DNA from 3 places in the Streptomyces sp. NPDC051105 genome. Region 2 is predicted to be linked to each of the others. Evidence: riboswitches for the same ligand, from Rfam matches in the RefSeq annotation. Region 2 holds a riboswitch; each other region holds the start of a gene.
What was found. A riboswitch is a leader RNA that binds a small molecule or an ion and turns the genes downstream of it on or off. The one in region 2 is predicted to bind S-adenosylmethionine.

Region 1 (7,108 bases), on a different contig from region 2:
TCGCAGCCGACTACGGAGACTCCGCGGCCAACAGCTCCCAGAAGTACTGGGACCGGCTGGCCAGGGCGTACGAGGCCAAGCACTCCGACGTGAAGGTCGACGTCACCGTCTACTCGTGGAACGACGTCGACCGCAAGGTCAAGGACATGGTCGCCGCCGGCAAGGCCCCCGACCTGGCGCAGATCGGCTCGTACGCCGACTACGCGGCCGCCGGCAAGCTGTACGAGGCCGGGGAGCTGCTCTCCATCCCGGTGCAGGCCGACTTCCCCTCCCAGCTCGCCGAGGCGGGCCAGTGGAACCACGCGCAGTACGGCATTCCTTTCGCCGCGTCTACGCGCGTCCTCTTCTACAACAAGACCCTCTTCAGCGAGGCCGGCATCACCCCGCCCACCACCTGGAAGGAGCTGGCGGCCGACGCGGAGGTGCTCAAGGCACACGGGGTGAAGTACCCGTACGCGCTGCCGCTCGGCCCCGAGGAGGCGCAGGCGGAGACCATGCAGTGGCTGCTCAGTGGCGGCAGCGGCTACACCGACGACATCGGCACGTACACGATCAACTCCGATCAGAACATCGACACCTTCACCTGGCTCAAGGACGAGCTGGTGGGCAAGGGCCTGACCGGACCGACGGCGCCGGGCAAGCTGAACCGCGCGACGGCGTTCGCCGCGTTCGCCGACGGCCAGGTCGGCATGCTCAACGGCCACCCCACGCTCATCAAGCAGGCCGAGAAGAAGGGCGTGAAGTTCGGCACGGTCCCGATGCCGGCCCGCGCCGGCCAGGCCGTCACCACCGCTTCCATGGGCGTCACCGACTGGATGGCGGCGTTCCGGCAGAACGGCCACGCGGACCAGGTCGGCGACTTCCTCGACTACGTCTACAGCGAGAAGAACGTCCTCGACTTCTCCCGCGAGTACGGTCTGCTGCCGGTCACCACGTCCGCGTCCCAGACGATGACCGACTCCCCGCAGGCCCAGGACAAGCAGCTCCTCCCCTTCCTGGAACAGCTGCCGACCTCCGAGCTGTACCCGGCCGGCAAGACCTCCTGGGCCGCGATCAGCGCCGCCGTCAAGAAGCAGATAGGGAGCGCGGTCACGCCGACCGGCGACCCGACCGCGGTGCTCACCCGGCTCCAGTCCGAGGCGGCTGCGGCCGACAGCCGTACGACGACGGGCTGAGCGTTACGGTTCTCGGCATGGACCGGCAAGAACTGGGCGCACGCGAGCAGGCGATCCTCGCCCTGGAACGCCGGGGCTTTCCGAGCCCCGGCGCGAAGGAACGGGCGATCCGCGAGGAACTGGACCTGGCACCGGTCCGCTACTACCAGCTCCTCAACGCCCTCCTCGACGACGAGCGGGCGCTGGCGCATGACCCGGTGACGGTGAACAGGCTGCGGAGGGTGCGGGACGCGCGGCGAATGGATCGCTGAGGCCGGGGGAGTGTGCGGGCCGGTGGGGGCCGAGCGCGCAGTTCCCCGCGCCCCTTGGGGCGCGCTGCCCCGGGCGTCGCCGATAGGGTCGCCCTATGGGTACGCATCCGACGGACAATCCTCTGCCTTCGCCTCGCACCCCCGCTGGTCGCGAAGGGCTCGAGGCCCTGCTCTCGCAGCCCCGCTCCGCGCTCGTCGGCCTCGACTTCGACGGGACGCTCGCGCCGATCGTCGCCGACCCCGAGCAGGCGCGGGCTCATCCGGACGCCGTACCGGCCCTGGCCGCCCTCGCGCCGAAGGTGGCCGCCGTCGCCGTCATCACCGGCCGTCCCGCCGAGATCGCCGTCCGCTACGGCGGTTTCGCCGGCGTCCCCGGCCTGGACCACCTCGTCGTCCTCGGCCACTACGGTGCCGAACGCTGGGACGCGGCGACCGGCGAGATCACCGCGCCCCCGCCGCACCCCGGCATCGCCGCAGTCCGCGCCGAACTCCCGGCCGTCCTCGCCGGCGCGGGGGTGCACGGCGCCTGGATCGAGGACAAGGGCCACGCCGTGGCCGTCCACACCCGCCGGGCCGACGACCCCCAGGCCGCCTTCGAGTCCCTCCGCGCGCCCCTGACCGACCTGGCCACCCGCCACGCCCTGATCGTCGAACCGGGCCGCCTGGTCCTGGAACTGCGCCCGCCGGGCATGGACAAGGGCGTGGCGCTGCGCGAGTACGCGCGGGAGATCGGCGCGGGCGCGGTCCTCTACGCGGGCGACGACCTGGGCGACATCCCGGCCTTCGCAGCCGTGGAGAAGCTCCGCGCGGAGGGCGTCCCGGGCCTGTTGGTATGCAGCGGCAGCGAGGAGGTCACCGAGCTCGCGGAGCGGGCCGACCTGGTGGTCGACGGCCCGGAGGAAGTCGTACGGCTACTGAAGACCCTGGCTGAGCTGAGCGCCCCGTAAGGGGCGCGGGGCTGTAATCCATATGCGGCTCCGCCGCGTGGGCGCGACCAGCCCCCACCGGACCCGCACCCGACATCGAACGGCGCTACCCCTCCAACGCCCTCAACTGCTCAAGAAACCAGGCCGCCGGCGGCAACGCCGTAGCCGCCGCGGCCAGCCGCTTGCACCGCTCGGCCCGCTCCGCCCCCGGCAGACTCAGCGCCTCGTGCAGGGCGCGGGCCGTCCCTCCGATGTCATACGGGTTCACGACGATGGCGTCCTCGCCCAGCTCCTCGTACGCCCCCGCCTCCCGCGACAGCACCAGCACGCACCCCTCGTCCGAGACCACCGGGATCTCCTTGGCGACCAGGTTCATGCCGTCCCGGATCGGGTTCACCAACGCCACGTCGGCCAGCCGGTAGGCCGCCAGCGAGCGGGCGAAGTCGTCCTTGACGTGGAGGACCACCGGCGTCCAACCCGCCGTCCCGTACGCCGAGTTGATCTCGTCCGCGACCCGCTGCACCTCGGCCGTGTAGGCGCGGTACACCGCGAGGTCCTGCCGTGACGGATACGCGAACGCGACGTGCACCACCCGCTCCCGCCACTCGGGGTGGTCGTCGAGCAGCTGCCGATACGCCAGCAGCCCCCGCACGATGTTCTTCGACAGCTCGGTCCGGTCCACCCGGACGATCGTCCTGCGGCCCTCGCCGATCTCCTCCCGCAGCGCCCGCATCCGTTCGTCCACGTCCGGCTGGTGCGACCGCTTCCGCAGGAACTCCGCGTCGGCGCCCAGCCCGTGCACCCCGATCCGGGTCTCCCCGGCCGCCGGGATCCCCGGGCCCAGCACCGCATGACAGCAGGCCACGAACGCGTCCGCCCACCGCCGGGTCAGGAACGCCGCGTGATCGGCGCCCAGGATCCCGCCGAGCAGTTCCGCCGCGATGTCGTCGGGGAGCAGCCGGAAGTAGTCCGGCGGCGCCCACGGGGTGTGGGAGAAATGGCCGATACGGAGATCCGGCCGCAGCCGGCGCAGCATCCGCGGGGCCAGCGCCAGGTGGTAGTCCTGGATGACGACCACCGCACCGGGGCCCGCCTCCTGCGCCAGCGCCTCCGCGAACGCCTGGTTGTAGGCCTGGTACGACGCCCACTGCCGCCGGAACTCCGCGTCGAAGACCGGCTCCAGCGGGGTCTGGTAGAGCATGTGGTGGACGAACCAGAGCACCGAGTTCGCGATGCCGTTGTACGCGTCCGAGAACACGTCCGGGTCGATGTCGAGCATCCGGACCTGCTGCCCGCCGCTGTCCCCGGCCGGCAGCCGGCCGCCGTCGGCCCGCCGTACCGCCTCCCGGTCGCCGTCGCTCAGGGCCGCGCACACCCACACCGCGTTCGCGTCCGGCCCGATGGCCGACAGCCCCGAGACCAGGCCGCCGCCGCCCCGTTTGGCGTGCAGCGCACCGCCTTCGCCCACTTCATACGAAACCGGGCCGCGATTGGACGCGACCAGCACCTCAGCACTGCCGGTGGAAGCCATACGCCACAACCTAGCCCGGCCCGGAAACGCTCAAACGTACGGCTCCGCCCGACGCGCCGCCGTATACCGCCGTACGACGAAGTCACGCCACCCGGCGCTCGGCGTACTCGGCGATCTCCGCCATCGGTGGCCGTTCCTCGGTGTCCACGGAGTAGGTGCGCGGCTCGAAGCCGTCCTCGCCCCGTTCGAACTGGGTCAGGGCGGGCCGGATCAGATGCCCGCGGGCCAGCCGAAGCTGCGCGGTGCGGTAGATCGCGGCGGACATCCGGCCGAGGGCCTGGCCGTCCTGGTGGCGGTGTTTGCGGACCCCCACGTCGACCTGGGCGAGGGCGTCCAGGCCGACCAGGTGCAGGGCGTCGACCAGCATGCCCAGCTCCACGCCGTAGCCGACCGGGAAGGGGAGCTGTTCGAGGAGCGAGCGGCGGGCCGCGTACTCGCCGCCGAGCGGCTGGACGAACCCGGCCAGCTGCGGCCAGTGCATGTTCAGCAGCGGGCGGGCCATCAGTTCGGTGACCCGGCCGCCCTGTCCGGCCGAGCCGGCGAGCGGGCGGTCGTACATCGCCTTGACGAGGTCCACGTCCGGGTCGGTCAGCAGCGGGCCGACGATCCCGGTGACGAAGTCGGAGGAGAACTCCCTCAGGTCGGCGTCGACGAAGCAGACGATGTCGCCGGTGGTGACGAGGAGGGAGCGCCAGAGCACTTCGCCCTTGCCGGGGACGGCGGGGATGCGCGGCAGGATCGTGTCGCGGTGCACGACCCGGGCGCCGGCCGCCGCGGCCACCGCCGCCGTACGGTCGGTGGAACCGGAGTCGACGACCACGATCTCGTCGACGAGCGGCACCTGCCGCATGAGGTCGTGACGGATGATCGCGACGATGTCGCCGACGGTCGCCTCCTCGTTGAGCGCGGGCAGCACGACGGAGACGGACTGCCCGGTGCGCTGCTTGGCGGCGAGTATGCGGTGCAACGGGCGATCGTTCATGGACCAGGAGCGGGTGGCCAGCCAGCACTCGACTTCTTCCAGCACAGTCAGCGGCTCCTCACTGTCACGGTCACACTGCGAGGTGTGATCCATCTCGCGGTTCGGACGACTCTCTCAACTGTCCTGGCCTTCGGTTACAGTCTTGAACAACGCCGATGACCATCGCATGTCCTGGGGTCACCGGCCGTTGACAACCGCATACCGCTCATCCAGAGGGGCAGAGGGATACGGCCCGATGAAGCCCCGGCAACCCTCCAGTCGGTTACTCGTGGATCGCTGATCACTGTCGATCACTCGCGAGGCTCCCGGCTAGGGAAGGTGCCAAATCCGTCTCACGGCGAGATGCGTCGTGAGGAAGATGAGGAGAAAGGGCCTCGCCTCACATGGCTGTGCAGACTGCTGCGACCACCACCGACTCCACGACCGTCGACCTCGGTCCCGCCACTGCCCTGAGCTGCCGCGAGTGCGGCCACCGCGTGCCGCTCGGCCCGGTGTTCGCCTGCGAGGAGTGTTTCGGCCCGCTCGAAATCGCGTACGACTTCTCGGCCTACGACACCGAGGAGCTGCGGAAGCGGATCGAAGCGGGTCCCGCGAACATCTGGCGCTACGCGCCGCTGCTGCCCGTCCCCGCGGACGTGGCGACCAAGCCGAACATCAACCCGGGCTGGACCAAGCTCGTCCAGGCCGACAACCTGGCGAAGGAGCTGGGCGTCACCGGCGGCCTGTACGTCAAGGACGATTCCGGCAACCCGACGCACTCCTTCAAGGACCGGGTCGTCGCCCAGGCCGTCGAGGCCGCGCGCGCCTTCGGCTACACCACGCTCTCCTGCTCCTCGACCGGCAACCTCGCCGGCGCGGTCGGCGCCGCCGCCGCCCGGGCCGGCTTCCGCTCCTGCGTGTTCATCCCGCACGACCTGGAGCAGGGCAAGATCGTCATGGCCGCGATCTACGGTGGCGAGCTCGTCGGCATCGAGGGCAACTACGACGACGTGAACCGTTTCTGCTCCGAGCTGATCGGTGACTCGGCCGGCGAGGGCTGGGGCTTCGTCAACGTCAACCTGCGGCCGTACTACGCGGAGGGCTCCAAGACCCTGGCGTACGAGATCTGCGAGCAGCTCGGCTGGCGGATCCCCGACCAGCTGGTCGTCCCGATCGCCTCCGGCTCGCAGCTCACGAAGATCGACAAGGGGCTGCAGGAGCTGATCAAGCTCGGGCTCGTCGAGGACAAGCCGTACAAGATCTTCGGCGCGCAGGCCGAGGGATGCTCGCCGGTGTCGGTGGCCTACAAGGCGGGCCACGACGTGGTGCGACCGCAGAAGCCGAACACCATCGCCAAGTCGCTGGCCATCGGCAACCCGGCCGACGGGCCGTACGTCCTGGACATCGCGCGCCGTACCGGCGGTGCGGTGGAGGACGTCACCGACGAGCAGGTGGTCGACGCGATCAAGCTGCTCGCGCGGACCGAGGGAATCTTCGCGGAGACCGCGGGCGGGGTGACGGTCGGAGTCACCAGGAAGCTCATCGAGAGTGGGCTGATCGATCCGGCGAAGTCGATCGTCGTACTCAACACGGGTGACGGACTGAAGACGCTGGACGCCGTGGCGGGCACCGGGCTCACGGCGACCATTCGCCCGAATCTCGAGTCTTTCCGCGAGGCCGGGCTCGCCTGAGTCAGCTGTAAGAAACCAGGGCGTTGCCCCGATCGGAGGTTCAAACGTGAGCGTCACCGTTCGCATCCCCACCATCCTGCGCACCTACACCGGTGGTCAGGCCGAAGTCAGCGCCGAAGGCGGCACCCTCGGCGAGGTCATCTCCGACCTGGAGAAGAACCACACCGGGATCGCCGCCCGCGTTCTCGACGACGAGGGCAAACTGCGCCGGTTCGTGAATGTGTACGTCAATGACGACGACGTGCGGTTCGAGCAGGGACTGGAGACGGCCACCCCGGACGGCGCCGGCGTCTCCATCATCCCGGCCGTGGCCGGCGGCTGACCTGCTGACAGGCTGATCGAATGACCGAACATTACCTTCGGTAACGCCGATCACTCACTGTTCATTGGATTGCCCCTTCCGTGAGAGAAGCGGAGGGGGCAATTCTGTGTGGTTGAGCGCGGTACAGTTGGGGAATGCGGCCCCGATCTCCAGGTCGGAAGCCCCGTATTCGATACCGCTGACCCGACAAGAAGTAGCCAAAGTGTGTGGGTTATATGCGGCTTTTGCGGCTTTTATGGGGCCCGACTTGC
Region 2 (7,108 bases):
TGTCCGCGGGTGCCGGCCGGCGGGATCCCGTGGTCCGGGGGGCGGCGAAGGGCCTGGCTGTCCGGTGACGCCACCGGCCCATCGCGTGGTGGCCGACCATGGACCGGCGCGGTCCGTCGAGACGGATTCCCGTCATGTGCGTGCTTGCTCCGAGAGCGCCTGGGTGAAGTGGGTGACGGGGCGCGCCACCCGTTCCCCGTCGAGGGTGATGTCGACCGCCTCGTTGTAGAAGGCGAGGAGCCCCTGGACGGCGCCGACCGCGGGCAGCGGGTCCGGGTAGCTCCAGACGACGTTGGGCGGCACGTCGGCCTCACCGCGCCACGACCAGTACTCGGCGGTGCCCTTGTAGGGGCAGCCGGTGTGATGGTCGGTGGCTTCGAGCAGGTCGAGGCGGACGTCCTCGCGCGGGACGTAGTAGCGGGTGGGCAGGCCGGTCTCGAAGAGCAGGACCGGTCGGCGGGTGTCCGCGACGACCGTGCCGTCGATCTCGACCACGAGGTGACGGCTGCTGGGGATGGCGTCCACCCGCTTGTGCGGGTCACGGGGGTGGATGAAGATCTCTTCCTCCTCCTCGTACCAGTGGTCCAGGCCCCGCCCGACGCGCCGGAACCACTCGAAGGCGATGTGATCGGCCAGGTCGGCGGCCGGGAAGGTCCAGGCGGCGTTCTCCAGCAGCTCACCGTCGATCTCGACGTCGTAGAAGATCCGCGACCCGGTGTGCGTACCGGTCTGCGGGTTCTTCGCGGGGCGGAGGAGTTCCTCGCGTACCTCCGTGCGCGGGAACGCGTACAGCGGTACGGGCACACCGGGCTCCCAGACGAGGACGGGATGGCGGCTGTCGACGACCGTGACATCACCCTTACGGCCCCGCACCCAGCGTTCGCTCGGCTCCCACAGGAGTCCCTCGGGGGTGGTCCGCACGGCCCGTGCGGTGGGGAATGTGGTCATGGCCGGCTCTCCTTCGGCTTGCTCAGGCGGTGACTTCGGCGACGTAGGGGCGGTTCTCCCGCCAGGCCGCGAGCTGCTCGGGGCTGCCGAAGACCCGCAGGTACTCCTCGACGTTGCCACTGGCACGCTCCCACACCGAGACACAAGGTGCGTCCACCAGGCGTCCCGGCACCTGAGACGGTCGCGTCTTCCCGAACTGGGCGTCCGGTTGCGGCATTGACGTACGACAAAACCGATCCGTACGATCGCCAACGGCATTGAGTGTCAGCGTCAGGCCCTGGCTCGCTGACCGGCAACCCTCCCACGCGGTGGGGTGCTCCAGGTGAAAGCCCGGCGGGATCACCGATGACTCCCGCAAGCGCGTGGCGCCGTGACCGGGGCCGGAGACGAGGGGAGGGACCGGCATGCGACACAGCGATGACCACGCCGCCTCCCCCGCCGACGCCACGGCGTACTCCCGGCTCTCGCGCCGGCGCCACATCGATCTGAAGCGTTCGACCAGCTGCCTCTGTCGGTTCTGACCGGCCCGCCTGTCGTCGGCTGACCTCCGTCACCGGCCACGGCTCCTTCGCGCCGTCCTTTCCCTCGCCACCGGTTCTCGGTGTCGTTCGTTTCCCATCCCCCTTGTCTGCACAGCGCCTCCCCGGCCGGTTCCGATCCGGCCGGGGCCGCACGCCGCCGCACGGCCGTGCCTCGCTGCCCCGTAGCCCGGCACCCCGTGCCGGGTGACACGAGTAGGAGAACTCCCTCCGTGACTGCACTCCCGGATTTCAGACCCTCCCGATGGGCGCCCCTGGCCGCGCTCCTGACCACCAGCGTCCTGCTGACCGCGTGCGGTTCGGGCGACGACGGCTCCGGCGGCGGAAGCGGCCCGGCGAAGTCCGGCGGCACCCTGACCTTCGCGGTGGGATCCGACGCCGGCTGCGTGGATCCGCAGCAGGTCGCGAGCAACGACACCATCTACTCGGTGCGGCAGATCGTGGACTCCCTGACCGACCAGGACCCGAAGACCGGCAAGATCGTGCCGTGGCTCGCCAAGAGCTGGGACATCAGCGCCGACGCGACGACGTTCACGTTCCACCTGCGCCCGGGGGTCACCTTCAGCGACGGGTCGAAGCTGACCGCGCAGGTGGTCAAGGACAACTTCGACGCGGTACCGAACCTCGGCGCCCTGGGCACCCTCGCCGAGGGCTATCTGAGCGGCGTCAAGAGCACCACCGCGGTGGACCCGCTCACCGTCAAGGTGGCCTTCAAGCAGCCCAACGCCCAGTTCCTGCAGGCTACTTCGACCCACTCGCTGGCCATCGAGTCATCGGCGAGCGTCAAGAAGACCCCGCAGCAGAAGTGCAGTGACGGTGTGGTCGGCTCCGGGCCTTTCGTGCTGAAGCAGTATGTGCAGAACCAGTCGGTCACCCTGGCCAGGCGCACCGGGTACGACTGGGGTTCCTCGCTGTGGTCGAAGAAGGGCGAGGCCTACCTGGACAAGCTGGTGTTCAAGGTCGTGCCCGAGGCGGGGGTGCGGGCCGGCAGCCTCCAGTCCGGGCAGGTGGACGTGATCAGCAGCGTCGGCAGGGCCAACGAGGCGGCGCTCAAGGGCGGCCAGGTCGCCCTCCGGAGCCGGGCCAACCCCGGCGTGGTGTTCGGTCTGGGACTGAACAACTCGCGGCCCCTGCTGAAGGACGCGAAGGTGCGCCAGGCGATCCTGGCCGCCGTCGACCGGAAGCAGATCGCCGACACCGTCTTCCCCACCGGCACCCAGCCGGCGACCAGCATCCTGGCGCACACCACGCCCGACTACACCGACCTCTCCACCGACCTCGCCTTCGACGCGGCCAAGGCCAAGTCCCTGCTGGACGAGGCTGGTTGGAAGGCAGGTGGCGACGGAGTCCGCACCAAGGGCGGCAAGAAGCTGAGCCTGACCATCAGCTGGTTCCCCAACGCGGCGACCAACCAGCCCGCGCTGGAGCTGGTCCAGCAGCAGCTGAAGGCCGTCGGGATCGACGTGGTGCTCAAGCAGCTCCCGGTCACACAGTTCGCCACGACGCTCCAGTCGGGTGACTTCGACGTGGTGTGGGGGAACACGACCCGCGCCGACCCGGACATCCTGCGCAGCTCCTTCTCCACCCAGCTGGCCAACTTCTACCATCTTCCCGCCAGTTCGCTGGACACGGCGCTGTCCGCGCAGGCCGCGACCACGGACACCGCGAAGCGCAAGCTACTGGTGGCGGAGGCGCAGCAGCTGATCGTGCAGAACGCGTACGACGTGCCGGTGGTGGAGCTCCAGACCCAGCTCGGCGTCTCGAACAAGGTGCACGACCTGACCTTCGACTCCGGCAGCCGCCTCCAGCTGCACGACACCTGGGTCGGATAGCGGATGCGCCGCTATGTGATCAAACGGCTGGCGCAGGCGGTCGGGGTGCTGTGGGCGGCCTATACGGTGTCGTTCCTGGTGCTGGACTTCCTGCCCGGTGACCCGGTCTCCGCGATGGCCGGGGCCGGGATGGACACGGGGCAGGTCGATCCCGCCCAACTCGCCGAGCTGCGGCACGAGTACGGCTTCGACAAGCCGGTGCTGGTGCAGTACGCGGAGTATCTGGGCCGGGCGGTGCGCGGGGACTTCGGCGACGCGGTCTCCACCGGCCGCCCGGTGACCTCCACCCTGGCCGACGCGCTGCCGCAGACACTCCAGCTGACCGGTGCCGCGCTGCTGCTGGCGGTGGTGCTCGGCGGCGGCCTCGCGGTGGTGGCGACGTACACCTCGCAGCGGTGGCTGCGGCAGCTGCTGCTGTCGCTGCCCCCGTTGGGGGTGTCGGTCCCGACGTTCTGGGTGGGTCTGCTGCTGGTCGAGGCGTTCTCGTTCCGGCTGCACTGGTTCCCGGCGTTCGGCAACGACGGGCTGAAGGGTTTGGTGCTGCCGGCGCTCACGCTGGCGATCCCGACCGGTGCGCAGGTCGCCCAGGTGCTGGCCAAGAGCCTGCTGACCGCACTGGACCAGGCCTACGTGGAGACCGCGCGGGCCAAGGGCGCCGGCCGGTGGCGGGTGCATCTGCGGCACGCGCTGCGCAACGCCTCGCTGCCGGCGCTGACGGTGGTGGGCCTGCTGGTCGGGCAGCTGATCGCCGGTTCGGTGGTCGTCGAGACGGTGTTCTCCCGCGACGGTCTGGGCCGGGTGACCGCGGCGGCGGTCACCGCCCAGGACATCCCGCTGGTCCAGGGGGTGGTGGTGTTCGGGGCGCTGATCTTCGTGGCGACGAACCTGCTCGTCGACCTCGTCTATCCGCTGCTGGACCCGCGGATCGTGGTCGCCTCGGACAGAAAGGCGAGCTTCGCATGAGTCAGAGCCTTGTCGACGACCAGGCCGAGGCCGCCCTCGGCCTCGCCCGGCCGGTCGAGAACGGATCCCCCGCGGAACCCGGCCGGCCCGTCGACATCCGCCGGGTGCTCCGCTTCCTGCTGCGCCGCCCCGGTCTGCTGCTGTCCGTCGTCGTCCTCGTGCTGGTGGTGCTGGCCTCCTTCTGGCCGGATCTGTTCACCTCGCAGGACCCGCTGAAGGGGGTGCCGTCCCAGAACTTCCGCGGCCCGAGCGGCAGTCACTGGTTCGGCACGGACGAACTGGGCCGCGACGTCTTCTCCCGCGTGGTGCACGGTGCCCAGCTCTCCCTCAAGGCCACGCTGATCGCGGTCCTGGTCGCGTTCGTGGTCGGCGGTCTGATCGGCGTGGTCGCCGGGTTCGTGGGCCGCTGGGTGGACGACGTGCTCATGCGCTTCGTCGACGTCCTCCTCTCCATCCCCGCGCTGTTCCTGTCATTGGCCCTGGTCACCGCGCTCGGGTACGGGACGGTGAAGGTGGCCGTCGCGGTCGGCATCGCCAGCGTCGCCTCCTTCGCCCGGGTGGCGCGGGCCGAGGTGCTGCGGGTACGGCAGGCGGTGTTCGTCGAGGCGTCCCGGTCCTGCGGGACCCGCTGGTACGCGGTCCTCGGCCGGCACGTCCTGCCCAACGCCGCAGGGCCGGTGATCGTGCTGGCCACCCTGGACTTCGGCTCCTCGATCCTGGCCGTGTCGGCGCTGAGCTTCCTCGGCTACGGCGCGCCGCCGCCCGCCCCGGAATGGGGGACGTTGATCTCCGACGGCCGCAACTATCTGGCCAACGCCTGGTGGCTGACCGCACTGCCCGGGCTGGCGATCGCCGCGACGGTGCTGGCCACCAACCGTATCGCCAGGGCACTGGACGGCGAATGGGCGCGCCAGCGATGACCGATAGCGTACACGAGAACGGTGACGCACGCGAGAACGGTGAGAACGTGACCACACCACTCCTGGAGATCCGCGGCCTGTCCGTGTCGTACCGCACCCGGGGCGGCACGGTCTCGGCCGTACGGGGCGTGGACCTCGACGTATGGCCGGGGCAGGTGACCGCCGTGGTCGGCGAGTCCGGCTCCGGCAAGAGCACCACGGCACACGCCGTCACCCGGCTGCTGGCGGCGAACGGCACCATCGACGCGGGCACGGTCCGCTTCGGCCGACACGACCTGGCCACGCTGTCGGAGGCGGAGCTGCGCACCGTGCGGGGCGCGCAGATCGGGCTGGTCCCGCAGGATCCGACGGTCTCGCTCAACCCGGTCGAGCGGATCGGGGACCAGGTCGCCGAGGTGCTGCGCATCCACGGCCTGGCGACCCGCCGGGCGGCGGCCGCCGAGGCGGTCGCCGTCCTGGACCGGGCCGGGCTGCCCGACGCGGCCGTCCGGGCCCGGCAGTACCCGCACGAACTGTCCGGCGGCATGCGGCAACGGGCCCTGATCGCCGTCGCCATCGCCGCGAAGCCCCGGCTGATCATCGCCGACGAGCCGACCAGCGCGCTCGACGTCACCGTGCAGCGGGTCATCCTCGACCATCTCCACCACCTCACCGAGGAGTCGGGCACCGCGATCCTGCTCGTCACCCACGACCTCGGGGTGGCCGCCGACCGGGCCCAGCGCCTGGTGGTCATGGAGCAGGGCAAGGTGGTCGAGGCGGGCGAGACCCGTGCCGTCCTCGCCGACCCGCAGCACGCGTACACCCGGCGGCTGCTGGCCGCCGCCCCGAGCCTGACCACGGCCCGCCCCCGTACCCCGGTCTCCGCCGCCCCGGCCGACACGGCGACTCCCCTGGTCGAGGCACGCAACCTGGTCAAGGAGTTCAGGCTGCCGCGGGCCGACGGCGAGGCCCGGACCCTGCGCGCGGTCGACGACGTCAGCCTCACCCTGCGGCGCGGCCAGACCCTTGCCCTGGTCGGGGAGTCGGGCTCGGGCAAGTCCACCACCGCCCGGCTGGTGCTGCGCCTGGCCGAGGCGACCTCCGGACAGGTGCTGTTCGACGGCACCGACGTCACCGCCGCCAAGGGCGCCGAGGTCCGGCAGCTGCGCCGGCGCGCCCAGCTCGTCTACCAGAACCCCTACGCCTCGCTCGATCCGCGCTTCTCCATCGGCGAGGTGATCACCGAGCCGCTGCGGGCGTTCAAGGTCGGCGACCGCGCCTCCCGGCTCGACCGCGCCCGCGAACTCCTGGGCCGCGTCGCACTGCCCGCCTCGACACTGGAGCGACGCCCGGCGGAGCTGTCGGGCGGCCAGCGCCAGCGGGTGGCCATCGCGCGGGCCCTCGCCCTCTCCCCCGACCTGGTGGTCTGCGACGAACCCGTCTCCGCGCTCGACGTGTCCGTCCAGGCCCAGGTCCTGGACCTGCTGGCCGAGTTGCAGGCGGACACCGGCGTGGCGTACCTGTTCATCTCCCACGACCTGGCCGTCGTACGGCAGATCGCGCACCAGGTCGCCGTCATGCGGGCCGGACGGGTCGTCGAGACGGGGCCGCCCGAGGATCTGTTCTCCGAGCCCCGCGACGCGTACACCCGGGAGTTGCTGGCGGCGATCCCGGGCGGGCGTGTCCCCTCCCCCGTCACAGAGACCACCACGAGCTGAGGACCGGCGACCCATGAGCACTCCGACCATCACCTCACTGGCCTTTCTGACCCCCGGCAACTTCGCGGACGACGACCCCTATCCGGGTCTGGAGGAGACTCTCCAGCTGTTCGAGTACGGCGAGCGGCTCGGCTACGACGGCGCCTGGATCCGGCAGCGCCACCTCGAACACGGCGTCGGCTCGGCGGCGGTGTTCCTCGCCGCGGCCG
Region 3 (7,108 bases), on a different contig from region 2:
CCCAGTGCCACCAGGCGTTGATCGGCGCACCGTCGCCCTTGCAGGCGAACCAGCCCTGGTAGCCGACGGTGACCTTGCCGACGACGTCACCGGTGGCGCTCGCGGTGGCGGCCGCCGACGCGGTGCGGGTGACGGCGAACGCGCCGAGGGCGGCGGCCGCCGTCCCCCCGGCGGTCGCGCCGAGCACCCTGCGGCGCGTCCAGGGGGAGGTGCGGTGGGACTTGGGCATGCGGGAACTCCGTAGACGGGGGAGGAGAGGGGGGAGGTTGAGTCGGGGGCGTAGCTCACGGCGTGAGTCAAGAGGTGATGCGGGTGGGGGCAGGACGAGTCTGCGGCATGCGTGGCGTACCCGGAATGGTCTAGTCCTTTTTTGAGGATGTCTTAAGACACGTGTGAGCGTCATTAAAGGAACGGGTCGCAGGCTCGGTGGCAGCTACCCCCTACGAAGGGAGCGCCATCATGGGCGCGTTCGGCAGGAAATGGTTCATGGCCGCCGGGCTGACCGGCGCGCTGGTCGCCGTCACTCTGGGCGGCACGTCCGCCTCGGCCGCCCCCGCGGCCGGTCCGGCCGAGGGCGGTGCGACCGGCATCGTCGACTCCACGTCCTCGTCGGGCTTCACCTTGACGACGGCGACCGGCGTCAAGGTGACCGTGGACGAGACCTCGGCCACGAAGACCGTCGGCGGGCCGGCCAAGGCCGTGCGGACCGGTGCGAGCGTGCTCGTCCTCGGCACGGTGGACAGCGCGACCATCACGGCGACCCGGGTCGTCGTGCAGCGCCACGGCGACGGCGGAGCGGCGGCCGCCGAGGCGGCCGGAGTGATCCCCTTCCAGCAGGGGACCCCGTCACCGGACAAGTCGGTCGGGCAGATCCCGGACTACACCGAGGGCGAAGGGACGATCATCGGCGGCAGGACCGCGGACAAGGCGGTCGAGGCCGCGCAGGCCGTCGTGCCCGGCGGCATCGACGACCGGGTCGTCCAACTGGCCGACGGCGAGTACGAGGTGCACAACATCAGCGTCAACTGGCCGCACCATGTGTTCGTCAGCCAGGACTTCGAGGTCGTCGGGTACGAGTAGGCCACGGCTCGCGGCTACGGCACCTGGGTGAGCGCACTGACGTCGAGGCCGTCGGCGGACTCGATCGCCGGAGCGTGTGGAAGCGCGTCACCGCGGCGTGGGTGACGCGACCGGCATGCATAGCTTGCGGACTCCGCTACGGCGCCGCACCCCCCACCCCGACGTAGCGTGAGCCCGTCACCGTATGCCCGCCCGCAGCACCGGGAGTCCCCGATGGCCCGCTCCGAAGCCCGCGTCACCACCGACCGCCCCGCCCGCTACGCCAAGCAGCTCGCCGCCCACCTCGGCCGCCGCTCCCGGACCAGCTGGGACGAGGAGACCGGCACCGGCGGGATCGTCTTCCAGAACGGCACCGGCACCCTCACCGCCACCGAGGGTGCCCTGCTGCTCTCCGTGGAGACGGACCCCGAGAACCTCGATCTCCTGGAGGGTGTCGTCGGCCGCCACCTGGTCCGCTTCGGCACCCGCGACGAACTCCTCGTCGCATGGCACCGGGACAACGGCGAACCGGGCACCACCCAGGCCAACTCCGAGGACCCCATGCCGCATTGAGCTGGTGCTGCGACCGGAACAGCACTAGTCGAACTGGCTCGGCATCGGTGCCGGGGTCTTGCCGGACAGGACGTCCTGGAGGCGCTGGGCGCCGGTCTGCACGGCCAGCGCGGTGCTGTCGTGGTCGACACCGGACAGGCCGCCGTTGGTGACCGCCGCCCCGGAGGCGCCGATGCGCAGCACCGCCACGTCCGTGGTGTAGGTGGCGGACTGGCCGTTGGCGTTGCCCTGGACGGTCACCGTCAGGGCAGCGCGCGCGTCGCCCGACTTCGGCACCTTCGCCGAGACCACCTGCACGGTCCGCTTGCCGCCGTCCTTGCCGGTGGCCGTGAACTGGTCGCACTTGTCCGGCAGCGTGTTCAGCCAGGCCAGCGTGGCGTCCAGGTTCGCCGAGCCGTAGTCGCCGGCCTGGTACAGCATCCGGGCGTCCTCCGAGGTGAACCCGCGCAGCCCGGAGGCGCCGGAGGCGCGGCCGAGGAGGCTGTCGGAGTACAGGCCGTCGAGGAGGCGCTGGCAGTCCGCGGCGTCGGACTTGGCGGTGAGGAAGTCGGCCACGTCGACCTTGCCGACCAGCATCGAGTTGCGCCAGGTCGCCGCGTCGGTGGCCAGCTGCCAGTTGTCCTCGATGTCGGCCGGTGTGATCAGCGCGGCCTGCGCGCCCGCCCCGGTGAGGGCGGGGGTCGCCGACGGGGACACGGGGGAGCGCTCCCCGGCCGGCGAGACGGACACGGCCTCGGGGCCGCCACTCTCGTCCGTGCAGGCCGCCGTGGCGAGCAGGACCCCCGCCACCAAGGCCGAGGCGAGAACACGCACGGGTCGGGACGGACGGATCATCGCGACTGCCTCCTCGGGAACGCGGTACGTCACTCCGCGGGGGCAGCGGTGCTGCGTCCCTCCGCGGACGACGGCGGTACGTCCCCCACGCCACCATCCGGCACGACAGCCGACCACCCGCGCGTGTCGTTCGGGTGAGCGTCATGATCCGGGAGTCGTGATCCGCACCCTCCGGCTGCCGCAGCGCGGGCACACCGCGTCGGTGAGCGGCGACCGCACCGCCCGGCCGGCCTCGTCCACGTACTCCTGGGTGCTCCGCAGGTCCGGGTCGGCGATCGGGTCGGTGAAAAACACCGCCTGGAAGGTCGCCTCCCAGGCCTCGCCGCACCGCCCGCAGCCGAACGCGAAGGTCTCCGGCACGGCACCGGGCACCGGCCCGGGACCCGGGGGCTCGCTCATCGCATCCGGCTCCTGTCACTCGGCCTGCGTCTCCAGCGGACAGCCGCTCCCGCCCGGCGGCAAGCCGGGGCCGGGTGTCCCAGGCGTGGACGCCCCCTTGACGGCGCGCGGAGGCCGATCGACACTCCAGGTGGGAATCCTAGTGAAAAGGTAGGGAAAGATGGGTCGGCTGCGCACGGTCACCGGCAGACAGCGCCGAGAGAGCCGTACGCCCTGCCCCGTCCCGCTGCTCACCTCCCGCCTGCACATCGACCTGCTGCGTGTGTGCAGCGCCATCAGCCGCAGCGCCATCAGCCGCACCGGCTGACCCCCGCTCCCGGCCGTACCAGCCGTACCGGCTGAGTGCCCGCCGGCGGCCGCATCCGCCGAACGCCCACCACCGACGAACGCTTCCGCCGCGCGTACGTCCGCGCGTCCGCACCCCTGGGGAGACGCATGTCCATCACTCCGTTCGCCGCCCTCCCGTCCGTCCGGACCACCCCCGCCTTCCGGGGGCGCATCGGCCGGGACGCGCGCAGCGGCCACTACGCCGTGCCGCGCCGCTACCGGCTCCACCTCGCCACCGCCTGTCCCGACGGCCTCCGCATCGCCGTCGGCCACAGCCTGCTGGCCCTCGACGACTGTTGTCCGGTCACCTATCTGCCCGCCGTCCCGGACGGTCCGGACGGCAGCCACACGGCCCTGCGCCCGCTGTACGAGGCGAGCGCCCACCACTACTCGGGACCGGCCCTCGCACCCGTGCTCAGCGACGACTGGTCCGGCCGCATCGTCAGCACCCACGGCCGGGACATCCTGCGCGACCTGGACCGTCACTTCGGCGACGGCGTCACCCGGCTGTACCCGTGCGGTGCCGAGGCCGAGATCGAGGCCGTCGAGCGGCTGTGCGCCGAGGACATCGAGCAGGCGGCACAGCACGCCGGCCGAGCGGGCGGCGACCCGGAGGCGCTGGAGGTGCTGCTCGCCGCCCTGGATGAGCTGGAGCGCCGGCTGACCGGCGCGGAGTTTCTGGTCGGTGGGCAACTCACCGCGGCTGACGTCGAGTTGTGGGTGACCCTGGTGCAACTCGACACCGTGCACCGCAACCACCTGGACGCCTCCGCCGTGCACGCCGTCGCCGGCCACCCGGAGCTGTGGGCCTACGCCCGCCGGCTGGCCGCCCACCCGGCCTTCGGCGCCCACCTCGACCTCGACGGCATCGCCCGCCGCCACCACGGCCGTTGCCAGGGCCTGGAAGCCGCCGGCGCGGCCGTCCAGATCCTGGACTGGGCGGGCCACGCGGCGGACGCTCCCGGCCTTCCGCGCAGGTGAGAGCGGCCCGAACCGTTTCGCCACTTGGACAGGCGTTGACATTCGTTCGGGCAACTGCGTTACTTACGGACCAGAACGGTCAAGAGCGTCAGCGTCAAGCCCTGGCTTGCTGACCGGCAACCCTCGCATCGCGGTGGGGTGCCCCAGGTGACGACCGGACCGATGACGTTTCGGCAAGCGACGATTCGGTAAGCGCGAGGCCCCCCGGGGCCAGCACGACAGTGACAGGTGACGGACATGTACGCAGTCTCCAGGACGGCCCAGCGCCGCACCTCGGGCTGCGTACGCCCGTATTCGAGCCCGCTCGTCGCCGACCGTGCCGTCGACCTGCTCCGTGTCAACAGCGCCCTGTGTAGCGCGTGTACCGCACCGGGCTGTGCCCGCTGTCGGGTCTGACCAGGCTTTCCGCCGGCTTCCCGCAGCTTCGCGCCTCAGCGTCCCCGTCGAAACACCGGCCGCCCGGTGTGCCGCCGTCCGCCCAGCCCCCCTGCCCCGCGCGCCCCCGCGCACCGTGCCGCCCGCCCGCATGCGGCCCGGTCGCGCGGTCCCGGCCGTGGGACCCGGGGGTGACCGACTCCGCCGGAGCCCGCCATGACCGAACCCCCAGGCACCGTGTCCCTCGCCGAGGCACCGCCGCCCACTGATGAAGCATCAAAACCTGCTACCGCGCAGCGAGTTCAGCCGCTGCGCCGCCCCGGCCGGTGGATCGCCACGGCCGTCGTCCTGGTGGTCGTCGCGCAGTTCGCGCACGGACTGGCCACCAACCCCTTCTACCAGTGGGACCGGTTCCGCTACTGGTTCCTGCGGCCCACCATCCTCGACGGGCTCGTCATCACCCTCGAAGTAGCCGCGCTCAGCGCCGTGCTGGGCCTCCTCAGCGGAGTCGTGCTGGCCGTCGCCCGGCTCTCCGGCAGCCCCGTGCTGCGGGCGGTGAGCTGGACCTACACCTGGCTGTTCCGCTCGATCCCGCTGATCGTCCTGCTGATCTTCCTCTACAACTTCTCGGCGCTATACCAGACGTTGAGCCTCGGCGTGCCCTTCGGCCCGTCCTTCGTCAGGTTCGACGAGACGAAACTCGCCACCGACATGGTGGTCGCCGTGGTCGGCCTCAGCCTCAACGAGGCGGCCTACGCGGCCGAGGTGGTACGCGGCGGCATCCTCAGCGTCGACCAGGGCCAGCACGAGGCGGCCGCCGCACTCGGCCTGCCCAAGAGCTACCAGTTCACCCGGATCGTCTTCCCGCAGGCCCTGCGCTCCATCGTGCCGAACTACGTCAACCAGCTCATCGGGCTGATCAAGGGCACGTCCCTGGTGTTCTACGTCTCGCTGCTCGACCTCTTCGGCTCGGTGCAGTCCATGGGCAGCACCTATCCCGGCGACATCGTGCCGCTGCTGCTCGTGGCCACCGTCTGGTATCTGATCCTGACCAGCGCCGTCTCCGTCGTCCAGTTCTACGTCGAGCGGTACTTCGCCCGCGGCGCCACCCGCACGCTGCCGCCGACCCCACTCCAGAAACTCCGCACCGGCCTCGGCGACCTGCGGGCACGGATACGCCGGGAGGCCGCCGCATGACCACCGCACCGGACATCGCGCCCGCCGCCCTGGAGATCCACGACGTCCACAAGTCGTACGGCGCCCACCGCGTCCTCGACGGCGTCGACCTGACCGTCCGCCCCGGCGAGGTCACCGTCATCCTCGGCCCGTCCGGCTCCGGCAAGTCCACGCTGCTGAGGGTGATCAACCATCTGGAGAAGCCAGAGACCGGCTACGTCAGCGTCGGCGGCGAACTGGTCGGCGTGAAGCGCCACGGCGACCGGCTCAAGGAGCTGACCGAACGCGCCATCCTGGCCCAACGCAGCCGGATCGGCTTCGTCTTCCAGAACTTCAACCTGTTCCCGCACCTGACGGTCCTCGACAACGTCGCGGCCGCCCCCGTCGCCACCGGAAAGCTGACCAGGACCGAGGCCCAGCAGCTGGCCAAGGAACTCCTCGAACGGGTCGGCCTCGGCGAGCGCGTCGGCGCCTACCCACGGCAGCTGTCGGGCGGCCAGCAGCAGCGCGTCGCCATCGCCCGCGCCCTCGCGCTGCGCCCCGGGATCATCCTCTTCGACGAACCGACCTCCGCGCTCGACCCCGAGCTGGTCGGCGAGGTCCTCGCCGTCATCAAGGACCTGGCCTCCGGCGGCACCACCCTGGTGATCGTCACCCACGAGATCGGCTTCGCTCGTGAGGTCGCCGACCGGATCGTCTTCATCGACGGCGGAAAGATCGTCGAACAGGGCCCGCCCGCCGAGGTCCTCGACAATCCGCGGCACGAACGGACCCGGGACTTCCTCCGCAAGGTCCTCTGAAACACCCCCCTTTTCTCACTGGAACCACCTCCCTTTCACTTGTCACTGAAACACGAAGGACGGCCATGCCCACGCTCCTCTCCCGACGCAGCCTGATCCGCGGCCTCACCACGGCGACCGCCGTCGCGACCCTCGCCACCGGGCTCGCCGCCTGCGGGGGCGACAGCGACGCCGCTACGACGACCGACAGAGCCAAGAGTGGCGAGGTCGTCATCGGACGAGTCTCCAACGGCGCCGCCCAGCAGACCACCATCAAGGTCTCCGAGGTCAAGTCCATCAGCGCCGAACTGCCCGCCTCCGTCCGCAAGAGCGGCAAGCTCGTCATCGGCGAGGGTGTCCTGCCCGCCGGATTCCCGCCGCTCGCCTACGTGGGCAACGACCAGAAGACCCTCACCGGTTCCGAACCCGACCTCGCCCGGCTGGTCGCCGCGGTCTTCGGCCTCACGCCCGAGCTGAAGAGCTTCACCTGGGAGAACATGTTCGTCGGCATCGACAGCGGCAAGGTCGACGTGGCCCTCTCCAACATCACCGACACCGAGGAGCGCAAGAAGAAGTACGAGTTCGCGTCCTACCGGCAGGACAAC

Region 1: linked by a shared signal. The riboswitch ahead of thrC (threonine synthase) and the one ahead of AB0N16_RS36065 (putative leader peptide) in region 2 are both predicted to bind S-adenosylmethionine.
Region 3: linked by a shared signal. The riboswitch ahead of AB0N16_RS04285 (amino acid ABC transporter permease) and the one ahead of AB0N16_RS36065 (putative leader peptide) in region 2 are both predicted to bind S-adenosylmethionine.

The regions. Positions count from the first base shown of each region.
Region 1 is NZ_JBFBBR010000009.1:180,977-188,084, forward strand. Features, by position in the region: gene AB0N16_RS23335 (extracellular solute-binding protein) at 1-1,175, shown strand, start outside; gene AB0N16_RS23340 (DUF3263 domain-containing protein) at 1,193-1,426, shown strand; gene otsB (trehalose-phosphatase) at 1,522-2,373, shown strand; gene AB0N16_RS23350 (trehalose-6-phosphate synthase) at 2,459-3,883, opposite strand; gene AB0N16_RS23355 (glucosyl-3-phosphoglycerate synthase) at 3,966-4,910, opposite strand; SAM riboswitch class I at 5,068-5,230, shown strand; gene thrC (threonine synthase) at 5,249-6,535, shown strand; gene AB0N16_RS23365 (MoaD/ThiS family protein) at 6,582-6,857, shown strand.
Region 2 is NZ_JBFBBR010000020.1:74,091-81,198, forward strand. Features, by position in the region: gene AB0N16_RS36055 (DUF427 domain-containing protein) at 133-948, opposite strand; gene AB0N16_RS36060 (hypothetical protein) at 971-1,165, opposite strand; SAM riboswitch class IV at 1,202-1,315, shown strand; gene AB0N16_RS36065 (putative leader peptide) at 1,353-1,469, shown strand; gene AB0N16_RS36070 (ABC transporter substrate-binding protein) at 1,700-3,319, shown strand; gene AB0N16_RS36075 (ABC transporter permease) at 3,323-4,282, shown strand; gene AB0N16_RS36080 (ABC transporter permease) at 4,279-5,202, shown strand; gene AB0N16_RS36085 (ABC transporter ATP-binding protein) at 5,199-6,899, shown strand; gene AB0N16_RS36090 (LLM class flavin-dependent oxidoreductase) at 6,913-7,108, shown strand, end outside.
Region 3 is NZ_JBFBBR010000002.1:56,675-63,782, forward strand. Features, by position in the region: gene AB0N16_RS04250 (xylosidase) at 1-229, opposite strand, end outside; gene AB0N16_RS04255 (hypothetical protein) at 460-1,080, shown strand; gene AB0N16_RS04260 (DUF2218 domain-containing protein) at 1,294-1,632, shown strand; gene AB0N16_RS04265 (hypothetical protein) at 1,657-2,466, opposite strand; gene AB0N16_RS04270 (hypothetical protein) at 2,608-2,865, opposite strand; gene AB0N16_RS04275 (hypothetical protein) at 3,026-3,172, shown strand; gene AB0N16_RS04280 (glutathione S-transferase C-terminal domain-containing protein) at 3,301-4,173, shown strand; SAM riboswitch class IV at 4,251-4,374, shown strand; gene AB0N16_RS04285 (amino acid ABC transporter permease) at 4,765-5,745, shown strand; gene AB0N16_RS04290 (amino acid ABC transporter ATP-binding protein) at 5,742-6,524, shown strand; gene AB0N16_RS04295 (ABC transporter substrate-binding protein) at 6,590-7,108, shown strand, end outside.